3 regions of the Ramlibacter sp. G4-7 genome follow, and region 3 is predicted to be linked to each of the others. Evidence: predicted binding sites of a transcription regulator. Region 3 holds the regulator's gene; each other region holds the start of a gene.
The links. Region 3 encodes FNR, which switches genes on or off when oxygen is low (the NO sensors DNR and NnrR bind a similar motif). Its sites were predicted from a motif close to TTGATNNNNATCAA; they were not measured.
Positions count from the first base shown of each region.

Region 1: cyoA (ubiquinol oxidase subunit II) is a predicted target of FNR. The motif match lies at 3,277-3,290, and genes of this name have one in related genera.
Region 2: oxc (oxalyl-CoA decarboxylase) is a predicted target of FNR. The motif match lies at 5,220-5,233, and genes of this name have one in related genera.

Region 1 covers NZ_JBYNTT010000010.1:4,643-11,880, forward strand. The annotation lists gene leuC (3-isopropylmalate dehydratase large subunit) at 1-744, opposite strand, end outside; gene AC3EGR_RS14805 (LysR family transcriptional regulator) at 767-1,711, opposite strand; gene AC3EGR_RS14810 (MFS transporter) at 1,816-3,162, opposite strand; gene cyoA (ubiquinol oxidase subunit II) at 3,349-4,398, shown strand; gene cyoB (cytochrome o ubiquinol oxidase subunit I) at 4,403-6,391, shown strand; gene cyoC (cytochrome o ubiquinol oxidase subunit III) at 6,407-7,030, shown strand; gene cyoD (cytochrome o ubiquinol oxidase subunit IV) at 7,027-7,238, shown strand, end outside.
Region 2 covers NZ_JBYNTT010000005.1:284,266-291,503, forward strand. The annotation lists gene AC3EGR_RS09655 (acetate--CoA ligase family protein) at 1-2,044, opposite strand, end outside; gene frc (formyl-CoA transferase) at 2,084-3,331, opposite strand; gene oxc (oxalyl-CoA decarboxylase) at 3,433-5,160, opposite strand; gene AC3EGR_RS09670 (Crp/Fnr family transcriptional regulator) at 5,285-5,893, shown strand; gene oxlT (oxalate/formate MFS antiporter) at 5,931-7,127, opposite strand.
Region 3 covers NZ_JBYNTT010000002.1:303,840-311,077, forward strand. The annotation lists gene guaA (glutamine-hydrolyzing GMP synthase) at 1-86, shown strand, start outside; gene AC3EGR_RS04390 (DUF5710 domain-containing protein) at 94-360, shown strand; gene AC3EGR_RS04395 (FMN-binding negative transcriptional regulator) at 396-1,019, shown strand; gene AC3EGR_RS04400 (hypothetical protein) at 1,016-1,222, shown strand; gene tadA (tRNA adenosine(34) deaminase TadA) at 1,219-2,607, shown strand; gene AC3EGR_RS04410 (LD-carboxypeptidase) at 2,604-3,524, shown strand; gene AC3EGR_RS04415 (hypothetical protein) at 3,577-3,921, opposite strand; gene AC3EGR_RS04420 (universal stress protein) at 4,102-4,551, opposite strand; gene AC3EGR_RS04425 (response regulator) at 4,750-5,136, shown strand; gene fnr (fumarate/nitrate reduction transcriptional regulator Fnr) at 5,157-5,942, shown strand; gene AC3EGR_RS04435 (chaperone modulator CbpM) at 6,033-6,401, shown strand; gene AC3EGR_RS04440 (ribose-phosphate pyrophosphokinase) at 6,412-7,238, opposite strand, start outside.

The DNA.
Region 1 (7,238 bases), on a different contig from region 3:
CTTGACGTACTCGAAGGTCTTCTCGTCGGGCGCCACCATGCCGGCGCGCGCGCCGGCCTCGATGGCCATGTTGCACACGGTCATGCGGCCTTCCATGCTCAGGCTGCGGATGGCGGAGCCGGCGAACTCGATGGTGTAGCCCGTGCCGCCGGCGGTGCCGATCTTGCCGATGATCGCCAGCACGATGTCCTTGGCGGTCACGCCGAGGCCCAGCTTGCCCTCGACCTGCACCAGCATGTTCTTCGCCTTCTTGGCCAGCAGCGTCTGGGTGGCGAGCACGTGCTCCACCTCGGAGGTGCCGATGCCGTGCGCCAGCGCGCCGAAGGCGCCGTGCGTGGAGGTGTGCGAGTCGCCGCAGACCACCGTCATGCCGGGCAGCGTCGCGCCGGACTCGGGGCCGATCACGTGCACGATGCCCTGGCGTTTCGACAGGAAGGGGAAGTACGCGGCGGCACCGAACTCGTCGATGTTGTGGTCCAGGGTCGTGATCTGCTGCTTGGAGATCGGGTCGACGATGCCGTCGTAGCCGCGCTCCCAGCCGGTGGTGGGCGTGTTGTGGTCGGCGGTGGCCACCACGGAGCTGATGCGCCACACCTTGCGGCCGGTCTCGCGCAGGCCTTCGAAGGCCTGCGGGCTGGTCACCTCGTGCACCAGGTGGCGGTCGATGTAGAGGATGGACGTGCCGTCTTCCTCGGTGTGGACGACGTGCTCGTCCCAGATCTTGTCGTACAGGGTGCGGGCCATGGGCTTCCTTTGGCTTGAAATTCTATGCGGCGAGCGACTGCTGCTCCTGCGCGCGGGCGCGCAGGTGGTCCACCAGCAGGCGGGCGGTGAGCGGGAGGGTGGAAAAATCGCGGGCGGCCAGGCGGATGTCCCGCGTGGCCCAGGCATCGGTGAGGCGCACGCAGTCCAGGTCGCCCACGCCGTGCATCAGCATGAAGGCGCGGCGCGGCATGACGCCCACGCCCAGGCCGTTGTGGATCATGCGGCACATGGCGTCCAGGCCCGTGACGTGGATGCGCAGGCGGATGGGGCGCCCCGCGGCGGCGGCGGCGTCGCGCATGGCCAGGTAGATGGAGCTGTTGGAGTGCAGGCCGACGTGGTCGAAGTCCAGCGTGTCCTCGAACGCCACCGCCGTCCTGCGCGCCAGCACATGTCCGCGCGGCACGATCAGCACCAGTTCGTCCTGGCGGTAGGGCAGCGTCTGCAGCTCGTGGCCATTGCCGCCGGCGGCGATGTTGCAGATGCCCAGGTCCGCCGCGCCTTCCTGCACGGCGCGCAGCACCTCGGTGGACAGGTGCTCCTCCAGGTCGATCTTCACCTGCGGGTGCGCCTGGCTGAAGGCGCCCAGGTCCTCGGGCAGGAACTGCACGATGGCGGAGATGTTGGCATGGATGCGCACGTGGCCGCGCACGCCCTCGGCGTATTCGGACAGCTCCGCCTGCATCTTCTCCAGGCTGAAGAGGACCGAGCGCGCGTGGTGCAGCAGGCTCTCGCCGGCCGGCGTCAGCTTGACGCCGCGCGTGTGGCGATAGAGCAGGGGCGTCTCCAGCGTCGCCTCCAGGTCCGACAGCCGCTTGCTCACCGCCGACGCGGCGATGAACTCGCGCTCGGCCGCCTTGCCGATGGAGCCGAGCTCGCACACGGCGACGAACAGCTGCAGCGAGGTCAGGTCAATGCGGCGGGCGAAGGAACGTTCGGAGGGACGCATGGCGGCTTGGGCATCGCGTGGCGCGATGGCGAAGCCGCTATTTTCAGGGATAGGGTGGGGTTGCGCCATCGCCATCCGCGATGACGGCCCTCCCGGGTCGGGTATCAGTCCCGCAGCGTCAGCATGCGGTTGGTCCGCAGCGCCAGCAGCGTGCAGACCGCGCCGGACAGCAGGTACAGGCTCACCGCCACCAGCCCGAACCGGGCCGACAGGAACAGGGCCACCAGCGGCGCGAAGGCGGCACCGATGAGCCAGGCGAGGTCGGTGGTGAGGGCCGAACCGGTGTAGCGGAAGGACGGCAGGAAGTTGCCCGCCACCGCGCCGGCGGCCTGGCCATAGGACAGCCCGAGCAGCACGAAGCCCACGAGGATGAAGGCGTCCTGCGCCCCGGTCCCGCCTCCCAGCAGCCAGGGCGTTGCCAGGCTGAACAGGCCGATGGCGATGGCCGACCCGCCCAGCACCCTGCGGCGGCCGACGCGGTCGGCGATCCAGCCGGAGGCCAGCATGGCCAGGCCGGCGAGCACGGCACCCACCAGTTCCACGGCGAGCACCTGGCTGATCTCCTGCTCCGAATACAGCATCACCCAGGACAGCGGGAAGACCGTGACCAGGTGGAACAAGGCATAGGAGGCGAGCGAAGCGAAGGCGCCGATCACCACGTTGTAGCCCTGCTGCCGGAAGAGTTCACCGGTGTCGCAGGGCTCCAGCTCGTGCGCGTGCAGTTCGCGCTCGTATTCGTGCGTCACCACCAGGCGCAGGCGCGCGAACAGCGCCACCACGTTGATGGCGAAGGCGGCAAAGAAGGGGAAGCGCCAGCCCCACTCGTGGAAGTCCACGGGCGACAGGTTGCCCCACAGGTAGGCGAAGAGGCCGCAGGCGATCAGGAAGCCCAGGGGCGCGCCCAGCTGTCCCAGCATGGCATAGCGGCCGCGCTTGCCTTCCGGGGCGTTGAGCGACAGCAGCGAGGGCAGGCCGTCCCAGGAGCCGCCCAGCGCCAGGCCCTGGCCGATGCGGCACGCCAGCAGCAGGACGATGCCGGTGGCGCCGGCCGCGGCGTAGGAGGGCAGCAGCGCGATGCCCACGGTGCAGCTTCCCAGCAGGAACAGCGACACGGTCAGCTTGGCGCCGCGCCCGAAGCGGCGCTGCAGCGCCATCCCGAGCAGCGTGCCGACCGGCCGCACCACGAAGGCGATCGCCAGCAGCCCGAACGCCCACAGGATGCCTTCGACCCGCCCGGCGAACGGAAAGAACACCGTCGGGAACACCAGCACCGAGGCGATGCCGAACACGAAGAAGTCGAAGTACTCCGAGGCCCGGCCGATCACCACGCCCACGGCGATGTCGCCCGGGGCGACGCTCGCGGCTTCGGCGGAGTTCTCCGGATTCGCGCCGTGGGCGCCGGTCAGGGGCGAAGGGAGGGGAGGCAGCGGGGCGCGGGCGGCAGAAGTCATCGGAGCGGAACGGGGGGACGAACCGGGGAAGGGTAACCGAGGAAAGGGCAAAAGGGCAAAACCCGGCGCGAGGGGGAAAGGGCCTGAAACCGGGTGGGACAAAATGTCCACTTCTTGAGTTGCATCAAGAGGGATACATTGGCGCCCGAAGCGCAATGAGCGTTTACCCCAGCGCGACCGATCCCGATGCCTCCTTCCCCCTTCCGCCATCCGCTCGCGCGCCTCGGCGCCCTCGCGGCCCTGGTCCTGCCGCTGGCAGGCTGCAACCTGATCGTGATGAAGCCGCACGGCGACGTCGCCGTGCAACAGGCGCAGTTGATCCTCACGTCCACCTTCCTGATGCTGCTGATCATCGTGCCGGTGATCGCGCTGATCCTGTTCTTCGCGTACCGCTACCGCGCTTCGAACGAGCAGGCCACGTACACGCCCGACTGGGACCACTCCACCAAGCTGGAGCTGGTGATCTGGGGCGCGCCGCTGCTGATCATCATCGCCCTGGGCGCGATCACCTGGATCAGCACCCACAAGCTGGACCCGTTCCGGCCGCTGGAGCGCATCGATGCCCAGCGGCCGCTGCCCGCCGGCACCGAGCCGCTGGTGGTGAACGTCGTCGCCATGGACTGGAAGTGGCTGTTCCTGTATCCGGAGCAGGGCATCGCCTCGCTCAACGAGCTGGCGCTGCCGGTGGACCGCCCGGTGGAATTCCGCATGACCGCCTCCACGGTCATGAACACCTTCTACGTGCCGGCGATGGCCGGCATGGTCTACGCGATGCCGGGCATGCAGACCAAGCTGAACGCGGTGCTCAACCGCACCGGCAACTACGAAGGCCTGTCGGCGAACTACAGCGGCGCGGGCTTCTCGGACATGCGCTTTCGCGTGCTGAGCCTCAACGACGCCGACTTCTCCGCCTGGGTGGCGGCCAACAAGAGCGGCGGCGTGGCGCTCACGCGCACGAACTACCTGGAGCTGGAGAAACCCAGCCACAAGGAGCCCGTGCGCCACTTCGCGCAGGTGGAAGCCGGCCTGTACGAAGCAGTGCTGAACCGCTGCGTCGACGGCCGCAAGATGTGCAGCCACCAGATGATGGCCATCGACGCCGGGGGCGGCCTGGGCAAGGGCAACGTCGACGGCATCCTGCGCCAGTCCACGGCCACCGGCGCGCGCGCCGTCGTCGCCGCCCTCTGCACCCCCGACAACCCGCTGGGCCTGCCGCGCCCCGCCGCCGCGGACTGAAGACATGAGCCTGACCGAACTGATCCTGGGCAAGCTGGGATGGGAAGCCATCCCCCTGCACGAGCCCATCCTCCTCGCCACCTTCGCCGGGGTCGTGCTCGGGGGCCTCGTCGTCGTGGGCGGGCTGACCAGGCTGCGCCTGTGGGGCCCGCTGTGGCACGACTGGATCTGCAGCATCGACCACAAGAAGATCGGCATCATGTACGTGGTGCTGGGCATCGTGATGCTGCTGCGCGGCTTCGCCGACGCGATCATGATGCGCATGCACCAGGCCGTGGCCTTCGGCGACAACGCCGGCTTCCTGCCGCCGCACCACTACGACCAGATCTTCACCGCGCACGGCGTGATCATGATCTTCTTCGTCGCCATGCCCCTGGTGACGGGCCTCATGAACTACCTCGTGCCGCTGCAGATCGGCGCGCGCGACGTGGCCTTCCCGTTCCTGAACAACTTCAGCTTCTGGATGACCACGGGCGGCGCCGCCCTGGTGATGGCCTCGCTGTTCATCGGCGAGTTCGCCAAGACCGGCTGGCTCGCGTACCCGCCGCTGTCGGGGCTGGCCGCGAGTCCGGACGTGGGGGTGGACTACTACATCTGGGCCCTGCAGGTGGCCGGCATCGGCACGACCTTGTCCGGCATCAACCTGATCGCCACCATCCTGAAGATGCGTGCGCCCGGCATGAAGCTGATGAAGATGCCGGTGTTCACCTGGACGTCCCTGTGCACGAACGTGCTGATCGTGGCCAGCTTCCCGATCCTGGCCGCGGCCCTGGCGCTGCTCTCGGCGGACCGCTACCTGGGCACCAACTTCTTCACGAACGACCTGGGCGGCAACGCCATGCTGTACGTGAACCTGATCTGGATCTGGGGCCACCCCGAGGTCTACATCCTGGTGCTGCCCGTGTTCGGCGTGTTCTCGGAGGTGGTCGCCACCTTCAGCGGCAAGCGCCTGTTCGGCTACGCGTCCATGGTCTACGCGACCTGCGTGATCGCCGTGCTGTCCTACCTGGTGTGGCTGCACCACTTCTTCACCATGGGCTCGGGGGCGAGCGTGAACTCCTTCTTCGGGATCACGACCATGATCATCTCGATCCCGACCGGCGCGAAGATCTTCAACTGGCTGTTCACCATGTACCGCGGGCGCATCCGCTTCGAGCTGCCGATGCTGTGGACGGTGGGCTTCATGGTCACCTTCGTCATCGGCGGCATGACGGGCGTGCTGCTGGCGGTGCCGGCGGCCGACTTCGTGCTGCACAACAGCCTGTTCCTGATCGCGCATTTCCACAACGTGATCATCGGCGGCGTCGTGTTCGGCATCTTCGCCGGCATCAACTACTGGTTCCCCAAGGCCTTCGGCTACCGGCTCGACGACTTCTGGGGCCGGGTGTCCTTCTGGTGCTGGCTGGTCGGCTTCTGGGTCGCCTTCACGCCGCTGTACGTGCTGGGGCTCATGGGCGTCACGCGGCGCGTGAGCCACTTCGACGACCCTTCGCTGCAGGTCTGGTTCGTGATCGCGGGCGTGGGCGCCGGCCTGATCGCCCTGGGCATCGGCGCCTTCCTCGTCCAGCTGGTGGTGAGCTACCTGCGGCGCGAGCAGCTGCGCGACCTGACCGGCGACCCGTGGAACGGCCGCACCCTGGAGTGGGCCACCGCCTCGCCGCCGGCCGACTACAACTTCGCGTTCACGCCGGTGGTGTACGACACCGACGCCTGGCACGACATGAAGCAGCGCGGCGCCGTGCGCCCGACCTCCGGCTTCCAGTCCATCCACATGCCGAAGAACACCGCGGCCGGCTTCGTGATCGCCATGATCGCCACCCTGCTGGGCTTCGCGCTGGTGTGGCACATGTGGCTGGTGGCCGGCGTCAGCTTCGTCGCGATGCTCGCCGCGGCCATCATCCACACCTTCAACTACGACCGTGACTTCCACATCCCGGCGGACGTGGTCACGCGCAGCGAGGACGCGCGCACGCGCGACCTGGCCGCAGCCTGAGGAACAGCCAGGACCATGTCTTCCCCCACCGTGAACATCGCCGGCGCCCCGCCGGTCTTCTACGACGACGGCAGCCACCACCCGGAACAAGGCACCCTGTTCGGGTTCTGGATGTACCTGATGAGCGACTGCCTCGTCTTCGCCGTCCTGTTCGCCACCTACGCGGTGCTGGGCCGCAGCTATGCGGCGGGCCCGTCCGGCGCCGACCTGTTCGAGCTGCCGCTGGTGGCGGTGAACACCGGCCTGCTGCTGCTGTCTTCCATCACCTATGGCTTCGCGATGATCGCGATGCTGGCCGGCAGGAAGGGACAGGTGCTGGCCTGGCTGGCCGTCACCGGGCTGCTCGGGCTGGGTTTCCTCGGCATCGAGCTCTACGAGTTCTCGCACCTGGTCCACGAGGGCTTCGGGCCCCAGCGCAGCGCCTTCCTCTCCAGCTTCTTCACGCTGGTGGGTACGCACGGCCTGCACGTGACCTTCGGAACCGTCTGGCTCGTGACCCTGATGGTGCAGGTCGGCAAGCTGGGCCTCACGCGCGAGAACAAGCGCCGGCTGGTGTGCCTGTCGATGTTCTGGCACTTCCTGGACGTCGTGTGGATCGGCGTCTTCACCTTCGTCTACCTGGTGGGGGTCCTGCCATGAGCGCCGCGCAGCACGAGCACCACGACGGCCACGACGACGTCGGCTACCACGCCACCGTCAAGGGCTACCTGGTGGGCTTCGTGCTCGCCGTGGTCCTCACGGCGATTCCCTTCTGGCTGGTGATGGCGAAGGTGCTGCCGCCCGAGCCGACCAAGTTCATCATCCTGGGCCTCGCGGCCGTGCAGGTGGTCGTGCACATGATCTACTT
Region 2 (7,238 bases), on a different contig from region 3:
ACAGGTACTGCGCGGCTTCCTCCACCTCCACGTCGCCGGCGAGCGAAGCGACCACGGGCTTGACCTTGCCCTTCTCCTTCATCTCGTTGACGACCTGCACCATGTTCTTGGCGAACACCATGGGCGGCGTCACGATGGTGTGCCAGTAGCCCAGGATGAGCGCGTGGACGCGGTCGTCCTCCAGGCCCAGCTTGACGGTGTTGACGTAGGTGATGGGCGGCTCGCCGCCGGTGATGTCCACCGGGTTGCCGGCCGCGCCGAAGGGCGGGATGAACTTGCGGAAGGCAGCGTCCAGGTCGGCGGGCATCGGCTTGAGCAGCTTCAGGCCGTTGTCCACGCAGGCGTCGGACAGCAGCACGCCCGAACCGCCGGCGCCGGTGATGATCACCACGTTCTCGCCCTTGGGCGTGGGCAGGATCGGCACGCCGCGCGACAGCTCCAGCATCTGGCGCAGGCTGCGGGCGCGGATCACGCCCGACTGCTTGAGGATGTCCTCGTAGATCTTGTCGGTGCCGGCCACCGCGCCGGTGTGCGAGGCGGCAGCCGCGGCGCCCATCTCGGTGCGGCCGGCCTTGAGCATGATCACGGGCTTCTTCTTCGAGACGCGCTTGGCGACTTCGGCGAACGCGCGGCCGTCTTTCAGGTCTTCCGCGTGCTGGGCGATCACCTTGGTGTTGTCGTCCTGCTCGAAGAACAGCAGCAGGTCGTCCTCGTCGATGTCCGACTTGTTGCCCAGGCCCACGATCGCGGACACGCCCATCTTGGCGGAGCGCGAGAAGCCGATGATGGCCATGCCGATGCCGCCGGACTGCGAGGACAGGGCGGTGGAGCCCTTGACGTCGTAGGCCGTGCAGAAGGTGGCGCACAGGTTGGACGGCGTGTAGTAGAAGCCGTAGATGTTGGGCCCCATCAGGCGGATGTTGTACTCGCGCCCGATCTTCTGCAGTTCTTCCTGGCCTTCGACGTTGCCGGTCTCGCCGAAGCCCGACGGGATCAGGATGGCGCCGGCGATCTTCTTCTCGCCGCACTCCTTGAGCGCGCCGGCCACCAGCGCGGCGGGAATCGCGAACACGGCGGTGTCGATCTCGCCCGGCACGTCCTTCACGCTCTTGTACGCGGTCAGGCCCATGACCTCGCCGCCCTTGGGCGTGATCGGGTAGATCTTGCCCTGGTAGCCGCCGTTGATGAGGTTCTTCATCACGGAGTTGCCGATCTTGCCGGCCTGGTCGGACGCACCGATCACCGCCACGGCCTTGGGCTTCATGATGCGGTTCATGGACGTGACCACGTCCTTCTCGTCCGGGCGGTAGCGCGGGGCCTTGGGCGTGAAGTTCACCACGATGCGCACGTCGGCGGCGATGGCGCCGGTCTCGCTCGCGAAGACCGGGTTCAGGTCCATCTCGGAGATTTCCGGGAAGTCCGACACCAGCTGCGACACGCGGACGATCACGTCCTGCAGCGCCTCGCGGTTGACCGGCTTGCCGCCGCGCACGCCCCTGAGCATTTCGGCGGCCTGGATGCCGTCGAGCATCGAGGCGGCGTCTTCACGCGTGGCCGGGGCCAGGCGGAAGGTGACGTCCTTGAGCACTTCGACCAGCACGCCGCCCATGCCGAAGGCCACCAGCTTGCCGAAGCTGTCGTCGCTCATCGCGCCGACGATGACTTCCTGCCCGCCCTTGATCATCTGCTGGATCTGCACGCCGACGATCTTCGCGTCCGCCTTGTACTTCTTGGCGTTGGCGATGATCTGCTCGTACGCGGTGGCGGCTTCGTCGGCGCTCTTGACGCCCACGATCACGCCGCCGGCCTCGGTCTTGTGCAGGATGTCCGGGGAGACGATCTTCATCACCACCGGGAAGCCCATGGAGGAGGCGAGAGTCGTCGCTTCCTTGGAGCTGGACACCACGCCTTCCTTGGGCACGTTGATGCCGTAGGCGTCGCAAACGATCTTGCCTTCCGGCGCGGTCAGCGCGTCGCGTCCTTCCTTCTTCACTGTGTCCAGGATCTGACGGACCTTCTGCTTGTCGCCTTGGGAAATGGCCATGGTGCCTCCGATGAAAACCGAGAAATGGGGGAAACGGGGTTAGACGACCTTCGCTGCGCGGAGCTCGGCGATCTGGTCTTGGGTGTAGCCGAGCTGCTTGAGCACTTCCTCGGTGTGCTCGCCCAGCAGGGGGGAGCGCTTCACTTCGGTTTCGCTGTCCGACAGCTTGATCGGGTTGCCCACGGACAGGTACTTGCCGCGCGTGGGGTGGTCGACCTCCACCACGGTGCCCGTGGCGCGCAGGGCCGGTTCCTCGGCGATTTCCTTCATCGACAGGATGGGGCCGCAGGGGATGTCGTACTTGTTGAGGATCTCCATCGCCTCGAACTTCGTCTTGGTCTTGGTCCACTCCTCGATGCGCGAGAAGATGGTCTTCAGGTGCGGCAGGCGCGCCTTGGGCGTGGCGTAGCTCGGGTCGGTGATCCAGCTTTCCTCGCCGATCACCTTGCAGATCGAGGCCCACACGGGCGCCTGGGTGATGAAGTAGATGTAGGCGTTGGGATCGTGCTGCCAACCCTTGCACTTGAGGATCCAGCCCGGCTGGCCGCCGCCCGAGGCGTTGCCGGCGCGCGGAACGGCTTCGCCGAACTCGGTCTCCGGGTATTGCGGATATTCCTGCAGCACCTTGGTGCGGTCCAGGCGCTGCTGGTCGCGCAGCTTCACGCGGCACAGGTTCAGCACGGCGTCCTGCATGGCGGCCAGCACCTTCTGGCCGCGGCCGGTCTTCTCGCGCTGGAACAGGGCGGTGACGATGCCCAGGGCCAGGTGCAGGCCGGTACCGGAGTCGCCGATCTGGGCCCCCGTGACCAGCGGCGGGCCGTCGTCGAAGCCCGTGGTGGAGGCGGAGCCGCCCGCGCACTGGGCGACGTTCTCGTAGACCTTGCAGTCCTCGTACGGGCCCGGGCCGAAGCCCTTGACCGAGGCCATGATCATGCGCGGGTTGATCTGCTGGATGCGTTCCCAGGAAAAGCCCATGCGGTCCAGCGCCCCGGGAGCGAAGTTCTCCACCAGCACGTCGCACTGCTTGATCAGCTCGATCAGCACTTCCTTGCCCTTGGGGTTCTTGGTGTCCAGGGTGATGGATCGCTTGTTGTGGTTCAGCATGGTGAAGTACAGGCTGTCCACGTCCGGGATGTCGCGCAGCTGTCCGCGCGTGGCATCGCCTTCGCCCGCCTTCTCCACCTTGATCACGTCCGCGCCGAACCATGCCAGCAGCTGCGTGCAGGTGGGACCCGATTGCACGTGCGTGAAATCGAGGATCTTGACGCCGTCGAGTGCTTTACCCATCTTGGTCTTCCTATCTAAGTTTCGAATCTCTTGGCACCTGCATGCCGGGATCCATGCGCTGCGGGTCAAGCCCGCAACGCCATGGGCCGGGGGTGCATGGTTTACGCCGTCTTCTTCTTCGCCGCCGGATTGAGGCTGGTGATGCGCCCCGACTCCGTGCCCGCCGTCTCGTCGATCAGCGCGTTGATCAGCGTCGGCTTGCGGCTGGCGATCGCCTCGTCGAGGGCCTTCTTCAGTTCCTCGGGGTTCTTCGCCGTGACGCCGACGCCGCCGAAGGCCTGCATCATCAGGTCGTAGCGCGCGTTCTTGACGAACTGCGTGGGCGCCATCGCGTCGCCGCGCGGGTTGACGTCGGTGCCCTTGTAGATGCCGTTGTTGTTCATCACGACGACGCAGATCGGCAGGTTGTAGCGGCAGATGGTTTCCACCTCCATGCCGCTGAAGCCGAAGGCGCTGTCGCCTTCCACCGCGATCACCTGCTCGCCGGTGACGGCGGCCGCCGCGACGGCGAAGCCCATGCCGATGCCCATGATCCCCCAGGTGCCCACGTCCAGGCGCCGGCGCGGCTCGTACATGTCGACGATGGAGCGCGTGAAGTCCAGCGCGTTGGCGCCTTCGTTCACGACGTAGGCCTTGGGGTTCTCCTTGACCGTGTTGCGGATCACGTTCAGGGCGGAATGGAAGTTCATCACCGGCGGGTTCTTCGCCAGCGTCTCGGCCATCTTGGTGAGGTTCTTGTCCTTGCGCTCGGCGATGGCGCCCGTCCAGTCCGCCGGCGGCTTGCTCCAGCCGGTGCCCATGGCCTGGTTGAAGGCGGCGAGGCAGGAGCCGATGTCACCGATCACCGGTGCGGCGATCGCGACGTTGCTGTCCGCTTCGGTCGGGGAGATGTCGACCTGGATGAACTGCTGCTTGCCCGCGGCCTTGGAACCGTCGGCGCCCCAGGTCTTGCCCTTGCCGTGCGACAGCAGCCAGTTCAGGCGCGCGCCCACCAGCATCACCACGTCGGCTTCGGCCAGCACGTAGGAGCGCGCGGCGGAGGCGGACTGGTTGTGGTTGTCGGGCAGCAGGCCCTTGGCCATGGACATCGGCAGGTAGGGGATGCCGCTCTTTTCGACGAAGGTCTTGATCTCGGCGTCGGCCTGCGCGTAGGCGGCACCCTTGCCCAGGATCACCAGCGGACGCTTGGCGCCCTTGAGCAGGTCGACGGCGCGCTTGACGGCCTCGGGGCCGGGCAGCTGCTTCGGGGCGGGGTCGACCACCTTGATCAGCGACTTCTTGCCGGCTTCCTTGTCCATGCTCTGCGCGAACAGCTTGGCGGGCAGGTCGAGGTACACGCCGCCGGGGCGGCCGGAGACCGCGGCACGGATCGCCCGCGCGATGCCCACGCCGATGTCTTCGGCGTGCAGCACGCGGAAGGCGGCCTTGCACAGCGGCTTGGCGATGGCCAGCTGGTCCATCTCCTCGTAGTCGCCCTGTTGCAGGTCGACGATCTCGCGCTCGCTCGAGCCCGAGATGAGGATCATGGGGAAGCAGTTGGTGGTGGCGTTCGCCAGCGCCGTCAGGCCGTTGAGGAAGCCGGGGGCGGACACCGTGAAGCAGATGCCGGGCTTCTGCGTGATGAAGCCGGCGGCGGCGGCGGCATTGCCGGCGTGCTGCTCGTGGCGGAACGAGATCACCTTGAGGCCGTCGGCCTGCGCCATGCGCAGGAAATCCGTGATCGGGATGCCGGGCAGGGCGAAGATCGTGTCGATGTCGTTCAGCTTCAACGCGTCGATGACCAGGTGGAAGCCGTCGGTCGTTTCGCGATCTTGCGTGTCGGTACTCATGGTCGGGGGGTCCTAGATGGGAGTGCGAGAATGGTAGAAGTCGGGTTCGTGAAACCCTCTTGACCGCAGTCAATTTTCGAAAAATAGGCGGCCCAATCAGGGGAAATCCCTCGCTCCGGAATCCATGTCGTCCATCGAGAAGCATCCAGAACGTAACGTCATCCGCGTCCAGCTCGCCCATAACGTGGCGCTGAAGGCCATCACCGCCGCCCAGATGGCGGAGCTGGAGCCCCTGCTGGTCGTGGTGGATTGCCAGAAGGGCGAGGCGCTGCTGAACCAGGGCGTGCACGAGATGGAGCAGTACTTCATCCTCGACGGCATCCTCAAGCGCGTGGTGAGCACCCAGGACGCCAAGGAGATGATCCTGCGCTTCGCCGAAGAGGGGCAGATGGAAACCAGTTACGCCGCGTGGCGGCTGGGCACGCCGGCGCCCTACAGCATCGTGTGCGTCACCCGCGCCCGGGTCGCCAAGCTCGCGCTGCGCGACTGGGTGGCCTTCATCGACCGCCACCCGAACATCAAGCAGGCCTTCGAGTACGAAGTGATGCACCACATGAGCGAGATCATGGCCCACACGATCACGCTGCACCTGCTGGACGCGCCCGGGCGGGTCAAGCGCTTCCTGCGCAAGCACCCCGAGCTGGAGGAGCGGCTGCCGAAGAAGGAACTGGCCTCCTACCTGAACCTCTCCGCCGAGACCTTGAGCCGGTTGAAGGCCAGGGGAAAGATCTGACGCCAGGAGGATGCCGGGCCAGGCCCGGCATGGCCTCTCAGGAGCCTTCCACCATCGCCTTGCGCATCGGCCGCAGCGCCACCCACGCCAGCACCGCCGCCAGCGCATTCATCGCGCTCGCGACGATGAACACCGCGTGCCAGTTGCCCGTGGCGGCGGTCAGCACGCTGGACAGGGGCACCAGCAGCGCCGCCGTTCCCTTGGCCGTGTAGAGCAGGCCCGCGTTCGCGGCCGCGTTCTTCGAACCGAAGGTGTCCGCGCAGGTGGACGGGAACAGGCTGTAGATCTCGCCCCAGGCGAAGAACACGATGCCGGTCAGGATCACGAAGGCCACCGGGTCGCTGCCGAACTGGTACAGCGCCAGGATGCCCACCGACTCCAGCCCGAAGGCGATGAGCATCGTCAGCTCGCGGCCGATCTGGTCGGAGACCCAGCCGAAGAAGGGGCGGGTGAGGCCATTGAGCACGCGGTCGATCGCCAGCGCGAAGGTCAGCGCGGGCAGCACCAGGCCGGCGATGCTCACCGGCACGTCGCCGATCTTGAAGTCCTTGGCGATCGGCGCCAGCTGCGCGGTGGCCATCAGGCCGCCGGCGGCAACCAGCACGAACATCAGGTACATCACCCAGAACACCGGCTTGCGCACCATCTCGCCCGTCGTGTAGTCGCGGCGCGTCTGCAGCACGCGGGAGGTGCCGGCCTTCTGCCCCTCGGGGGCGCGGGCCAGGAACCAGGAGAGCAGGAAGATGATGGCGCCCTGGCCGATGCCGAAGTACAGGAAGGCCGCTTCGTAGCCGTGGTGGTGGATGTACGCGGAGATCGGCACCACGGTGAGGGCGGAGCCCGCGCCGAAGCCCGCGGCCGTGAGGCCGGCGGCGAGGCCGCGACGGTCCGGGAACCACTTCAGCGCGTTGCCCACGCAGGTGCCATACACCGCGCCGGCGCCGATGCCGCCGACCGCGGCACCGATGTACAGCAGCGTGAGCGTGTCGGCGTAGGCGTTGATGATCCAGCCCAGGCCGGCGAGCAGGCCGCCGCCCATGACCACCACGCGCGGGCCGTACTTGTCGACCAGCCAGCCTTCGATCGGCACCAGCCAGGTTTCGGTGAGCACGAAGATGGTGAACGCGACCTGGATGGCCGCGCGGCTCCAGTGGTGCTTGTCCGCGATCGGATTGACGAACAGCGTCCAGCCGTACTGCAGGTTGGCGATCATCGCCATGCAGATGATGCCCATCACGAGCTGGGCCCAGCGGAAGGCCGCGCCGCGCGCATCGGCCGCAGCGCCGGCGGTGGCCGTCACTGGCGTGGGGAGCGCGCCAATAGTCTTTTCCATCCGAGATCTCCT
Region 3 (7,238 bases):
GCCGCATCATCAACGAGGTGCGCGGCATCAACCGCGTGACCTACGACGTGAGCAGCAAGCCGCCCGCCACGATCGAGTGGGAGTGAAGACGGGATGCGCACCAACCTGAGCGTGCCGTACGCGGAAAAGGACGAAGCCAAGGCGCTGGGCGCCCGCTGGGATCCGGCGCGCAAGTGCTGGTACGTCCAGGACGCGCGCGACCTGGCGCCCTTCGCACGCTGGCTGGCGCCAGAGGGGGGCACCGCGCCGACAGGCGCTGCCGCGAAAGTTCCGCGCACCGGGCCTGCGCAGCCGCCGGCCCATTGCGGATGCGACGTGCGGCCCTGGGAGCCCTGCGTCCACACGCCATCGGGGCGCTGAAGCGCCGCCTGCGGGGTACGCGGCACAATGCGCCCATGTACCAGCCGCCCCAGTTCCGCTCGCAGGACCCCGCCATCGCGGCGCAGCTGATGCGCGCGTATCCCTTCGCCAGCCTGGTCTCCACGGACGACGGCGGGTTTCCCTTCGTCTCCCACCTGCCGCTGCACCTGGAGGAGGCCGACGGCCGCTTCATGCTCTGGGGCCATTGTGCGAAGCCCAACCCGCACTGGCGCTACCTGCAGGCGCGGCCCGAGGCGCTGGTCACCTTCCTCGGCCCCCACGCGTACCTCTCGCCGCAGGTCTATCCGGACCGCTCCCGCGTCCCGAGCTGGAACTACCTGGCCGTGCACTGCAAGGTCCGCGCGCAGCTGGTGGAGGACGGCGAGGGCAAGGATGGCCTCCTGAAGAAGCTCATTGGCGACCACGAGCCCTCATACGTGCAACAGTGGCGTGACCTCGGCGCCGAGTACCAGCAGAAGATGCTGGCCGGCATCGTCGGCTTCCGGCTCGACGTGGTGGAATGGGCGTGCAAGCTCAAGCTCAACCAGCACCGGCCGGAGGCGCACGCGAAGATGCGCTCGGAATACGCGGCCGGCGGCGAGCAGGAGCGCGCACTCGGCGCCTGGATGGCGCGGCTGGGGATGGAGGGCAAGCAATGAGGGCTGTGTTCAGTATCGTGGGGTTGCTGGTCGTGCTGGCGATCGTCGGCGTGCTGGTGAAGAAGCAGGTGAGCGCGGGCGTGGCGCCCACGGCCAGCGGCGCACCGGCCGCGGCGACGCCGCAGCAGCAGGTGCAGCAGTTCCAGAAGGCTGCGGAAAGCGCCATGCAGCAGGCGCGTCCCATGCCCGAAGAGCCCAAGTGACCGGGGCCGCCGAGCGCGACGCGCACTTCATGCGCGAGGCGCTCGCGCAGGCGCAGCGCGCGCTGGCGGCCGGCGAGGTGCCGGTCGGCGCCGTGATCGTGCACGGGGACCGCGTCGTGGGCCGCGGCCACAACGCGCCCGTGGGCAGCCACGATCCCACGGCGCACGCCGAGATCCGCGCGCTGCGCGAGGCGGCCCAGGCCCTGGGCAACTACCGCCTCGACGGCTGTGAGCTGTTCGTGACCCTGGAGCCCTGCGCCATGTGCAGCGGCGCCATGCTCCACGCCCGGCTCGCCCGCGTCGTGTACGGGGCGGCCGACCCCAAGACCGGCGCCGCGGGCTCTACCCTGGACCTGTTCGCGCAGGGGCGCCTGAACCACCAGACCGCGATCGCAGGCGGCGTTCTCGGCGCCGAATGCGGTGCGCTGCTCACCGAGTTCTTCCGCCGCCGCCGGCAGGAGACGCGGGCGAAGGCCCAACCCCTGCGCGACGACGCGCTCCGTACGCCGGAGGAGCGCTTCCGTGGCCTGCCGGACTACCCGTGGGCGCCGCACTACGTGAACGACCTGCCGTCGCTGGCCGGCTTGCGCATGCACTACCTGGACGAGGGTCCGCGCGAGGCACCGGTGACCTGGCTGTGCCTGCATGGCAACCCGGCCTGGAGCTATCTGTACCGCCGCATGGTGCCCGTCTTCCTCGCGGACCGCGGCCGCGTGGTCGCCCCCGACCTGGTCGGCTTCGGCAAGAGCGACAAGCCCAAGCGCGAAAGCGCGCACGGCTTCGAATGGCACCGGCAGGTGCTGCTCGAGTTCGTGGAGCGCCTGGACCTGCGCGGCATCGTCCTGGTGGTGCAGGACTGGGGCGGGCTGCTCGGGCTCACGCTGCCGATGGAAGACCCGGCGCGCTACCGCGGCCTGCTGGTGATGAACACGGCGCTCGGAACCGGCGACGCGCCGCTGCCCCCTGGTTTCCTTGCCTGGCGCGAGATGTGCGCGAAGAACCCGGACTTCGGTGTCGGGCGGCTGTTCGCGCGCGGCAACCCGCACCTGCGGCCGCAGGAGTGTGCCGCATACGACGCACCGTTCCCGGACGCCGGCCACCGCGCGGCGCTGCGCGCCTTTCCTGCCATGGTGCCCGACCATCCCGAAGCCGACGGCGCCGCCGTCTCGCGGCAGGCGCGCAACTTCCTCGCCACGCGCTGGGAAGGCCGCACGATGATGGCGATCGGCGCGCAGGACCCGGTGCTCGGCGTGCCCGTGATGCAGGCGCTGCGCGCGCAGATCCGCAACTGTCCTGAGCCCTTGCTGCTGCCGCACGCCGGCCACTTCGTGCAGGAGCACGGCGAGCAGATCGCCCGCTCGGCGGTGGGATACTTCCGGGCGTGACGCAACGCATCTACATCTTTTCCCCCTCGAGCGCCGTGCGCAACAAGGCCGCCGTGCGGCGCGGCATCGCGCGCCTGAAGGCACTCGGACACGAGGTCGAACTCGACCCGTCCGTGTTCTCCACGCACATGCGCTTCGCCGGGGACGACGCCACGCGCCTGGGCGCCATCGAGCGTGCCACCGCCAGCGGCGCCGACATCGCCATCATCACCCGCGGAGGCTACGGCCTGACGCGCCTGCTGCCCGCCATCCCGTACAAGAAGGTCGCCAAGGCGATCGACCGGGGCATGAAATTCGTCGGCCTGAGCGATTTCACCGCCTTCCAGAACGCGGTGCTGGTCGAAACGGGCCGCGTGACCTGGTCGGGGCCGGCCGTGGGCGAGGACTTCGGCGTCGAGGCCGAACCCGACGAGATCATGCAGGCCTGCTTCGAGGACCTCGCGAGCGGGCAGGGCGAGGGAGCGGGCTGGCAGTTGCCGGCCGCCGAGGGCTTCGCGCGTCCGATGCAGGCCAAGGGGGTGCTGTGGGGCGGCAACCTGGCGATCGTCTCCGCGCTCGCCGGCACGCCCTGGCTTCCCCAGGTCAAGGGCGGCATCCTGTTCCTGGAGGATGTGCACGAGCATCCCTACCGCGTCGAGCGCATGCTGACGCAGCTCCTGTACACCGGCGTGCTGCAGAAGCAGAAGGCGATCGTGCTCGGACACTTCACCAACTGGGTGCCGGTGCCGCACGACAAGGGCTTCAAGCTCAAGACGGTGATCGACTGGCTGCGCACGCAGGTCAAGGCTCCCGTCCTGACCGGGCTGCCCTTCGGCCACGTGCCGACCAAGGTGTGCCTGCCGGTCGGTGCCGAGGTGACGCTCGCCGCGGAAGGGCGCGACGCCCTGCTGTTCTGGGGCCACGCGCACGCGCACTGAGGCATGAAAAAAGCGCGGCGATGCCGCGCTGGTCGTCGGGCGCCGGAGGCCCTCAGTTCATCAGGGGGCTGGGGCGCGAGGTCAGGCTGCCGGGAAGCAGGCCCTGGAACATGCGCGTCACGCGCTGCACCTGCTGGCGGGCCCCCATCTCACCGTGCACGGTCGCCAGGGTGGCGAGCAGGTCGCCGCGCAGGTACCAGAGCGCCTGGACGTCGCTGGCATAGCGCACCCGGCGCGTCACGTTGGCGAATTGCCGGCCGCCGGCTTGCGTGAGCAGCGCCAGCATCGCTTCGCGGATGTCCTCGGTGCCCGAATCGAGCACGGACTCGCTCGGATCCAGGGGGTTGCCCAGGAGGCCATAGATGCTTTGCCGCAGAGTGCCTTTGAACCAGCGCATGTTGTTCCCACCGACTTGTATTGGCCTGTGACCGGTCCTGCCAAAGGTATGCCGGGCGGCCGGGGCTGACAAGCCTGGCAAGGTGACGGACTTCACGGAAGGCCGCCGGGCAAGGCGACCTATTCGTAACCGAAGGTCAACAATACGACCTAAGCGTGCGTTTGCCTGGCGGGTGTCGGCTCAGGCCGGCGGCGGGTCGCTGCGGACGGCCAGGACGGGCACCGGCGCCATGCGCAGAACCTGCTCCGCCCCGCTTCCCAGCAGGACCCGGCTCACACCGCGGCGACCGTGGGTGCCGACGACCACCAGGTCGGCCTCCCAGGACCGCGCCTCCGCCGCGATGTCTTCGCCGATGCGCGCCCCCGGGGCGTCCAGCAACTTCGTGTCCGCGGGCACGCCGGCGGCCCGGGCGATCTCCAGGGCGTCGGCCAGCACCTTGGCGGCCCCCTTCTTGCCGACATCCAGCAAGTCCACCACCGGCCCGTAGCCGGTGCTGATGAAAGCCATCGGATCGAGCACGTGCACCAGCCGCACGCGGCCGCCGCCCTCGCGCGCCAGCTGCAAGCCGGCGACCAGGGCCTTGTTCGAGGTGTCGCTGCCGTCCACCGGCACGAGGATGCGCTTGTACATGGCTTGCCTTCCGTTCGCATTGAGATCCCCCATGGTGGGACGACGCAGCGCGCGACCGCTTGATGCGGATCAAGCCAGGCGGCTAGGACGATTCCTAGGGACCCTAGTCCCGCGCGCCGCGGCGATTCGGACTCCTCCGAGCCAGCGATTCAGCCGGCTCCGATGTCGCGAATCCGGCCGGATGCCCATAGTGCAGGCATGACCCCGAACGGCTGCATCAAGGTGTTCCTCGCCGACGATTCGCTGCAGATCCGCGAGCGCGTCAACGCGCTGCTCGGGGCGGCCGACATCGCCATCGTGGGCGAGGCCGCCACGCCGGAGAGCTGCATCGCCGGCATCCTGCGTTGCCACCCCGACGTCGTCGTGCTGGACGTGCAGCTGGAAGGCGGCAGCGGATTGCAGGTGCTCAAGGCCGTGCGCCTGGCGGACCCGCAGGTCGCCTTCGTCGTCTTCAGCAACAACTCCGCCCCGGCCTACCGCAAGCGCTACCTGGGCGAGGGCGCCGTGAGCTTCCTGGACAAGAGCACCGAATTCGACCAGCTGGCCCGTGCCGTGGAAACGGCAGGGCGGCACGCGGTCCATTGAACAAGCCAGAAGGAGGGAACATGACCACCGCCACCGCTTCCGTCGCCACCATCCACTTCATCGACCGGGCGCACGCCGGCGACGCCGCCTGCACGCCGGCGCCGCTGGTGACGCAGTGCTCCAGCTGCCACCTGAAGGACCTGTGCCTGCCCTGCGGCCTGACGGGCAGCGACGTCGAGCGGCTGGACGGCCTGAGGTTCGCGCGCCGCCGGATCAAGGAGGGCCAGGCGCTGTACCACGAGGGCGACCGTTTCCAGTGCATGTACGCGGTGCGCAGCGGCACCTTCAAGTCCACCCTGAACCTGAAGGACGGGCGCGAGCAGGTCACCGGCTTCCAGATGGCCGGCGAGCTGCTCGGGTTCGATGGCCTGGCCTCGGGCAAGCACGCCAGCAGCGCCGTGGCGCTGGAGGATGCCGAGATCTGCGCGATCCCCTACGCCCACCTGAGCGAACTGGCCGCCACCAGCGTCGACCTGCAGCACGTGATCTCCCGTCTCATGAGCCGCGAGATCGTGCGCGAGCACAGCCTGATGATGCTGCTCGGGTCGATGAACGCCGAAGAGCGCCTGGCCGCCTTCCTCCTCAACATCTCGCAACGGATGAAGGCCCGCGGCTACTCCGCGAGCGAATTCCACCTGCGCATGTCGCGGGCGGAGATCGGCAGCTACCTGGGCATGAAACTGGAGACCGTCAGCCGCACTTTCTCCGCCTTCGCCCAGCAGCGCCTGCTGGAAGTGGACAAGAAGCACGTGCGGATCACGGACCTGGCGGGCCTGCAGCGCGCGTTCGACCTGCGTGTCCAGTGATCGGGGCGGCCCCCTGGATGGCGCGGCACGGCGTAAGCTGTGCCGGTGCGCGCGCGGCCTTGCGCGCCACTCCTGCGAAGGAGGCCTGCCATGGCCACTGAAATTCCCGACCTGACCTGGCTCGACCCGCTGCGCCGCATCGGCCAGGATGAACTCGCGCTGATCTGCAGCATGAGCACGGCGCAGCTGGACGAACTGGTGGAATACGGCTCGCTGGTGCCGGCGATGGGGGGGCCCGGCAGCCGGGAGTACAGTGCTGCCTGCGTGCCCCCGCTGCTCGAGGCGGCGCGCCTGCACTCCCATTACGACCTGGACCTGTTCACCGTCAGCCTGCTCCTGGGCTATCTGCAGCGCATCGCGCAGCTGGAGCATCAATTGCGCGCGCTCAACGTGCACGTCCCGCACCCGCACACCCTGCCGCGTGAGGGGCCTACGCCCTGGCGCGAGCCGCACGCCTGACGCGCGCGTTTCAGGCGGACAGCTGCCCGCGGAGGGCTTCGGCCAGCAGCGGGGCCACCGCGATGGCATTGGTCGCGTGCGGCACCGTGTCGCAGCTGGCAATGCGCGCGATGCCGGCGCGGTGCAGCATGTCGACCCCCGGGGGATCGAGCAAGGCATGCACGCCCACGCACCAGGGCCGGGCCCAGCCCGCCTCCCGCAGCACCTTCGCCGCGGTCGCCATGGTGTGGCCGCTGGAGATGATGTCGTCCACCAGCACCGGGGTGCGACCGTCGTGCGCGGCGCCTTCGGGCAGCGTCACCTGCACGTCCCGGTCGCCGCGGCGGACCTTGCTCATGACGACGTGCGGCGCGCCCAGCCGGCGCGCCACGTCCGCGACCCACTGCTCGCTCTCGCTGTCGGGGCCGACCAGGATCGGCCGCTCCACTTCGCGCCGCACCCAGGCGGCGATCGCCGGCGCCGCGGCGACCACGCGGGTGGGAATCGTGTAGATCGCGTCCAGGCTGGGCAGGCGGTGCAGGTGCGGGTCGATGGTGAGCAGGAAATCGACCGTCGAGGACAGCAGTCGCGCGTAGCTGCGCGAGGTGATCGCCTCGCCCGCCCGGAAACGCTCGTCCTGCCGCATGTAGGGTAGGTAGGGCGCCACCAGGCCCAGCTCGCGCGCGCCCAGCTCCCGTGCGGCGTCGGCGGCGAACAGCAGCGGCAGCGTCTTGTCATCGGGCCGATCGAGGTGCGCCACCAGCAGCACGCGGCGGCCGTCGACGCCGGTGCGCAGCCGCACGACACCTTCGCCGTCGGGGAAGCGGTGCAGCTCGAGCGTGCTGGCGCCGCAATGCA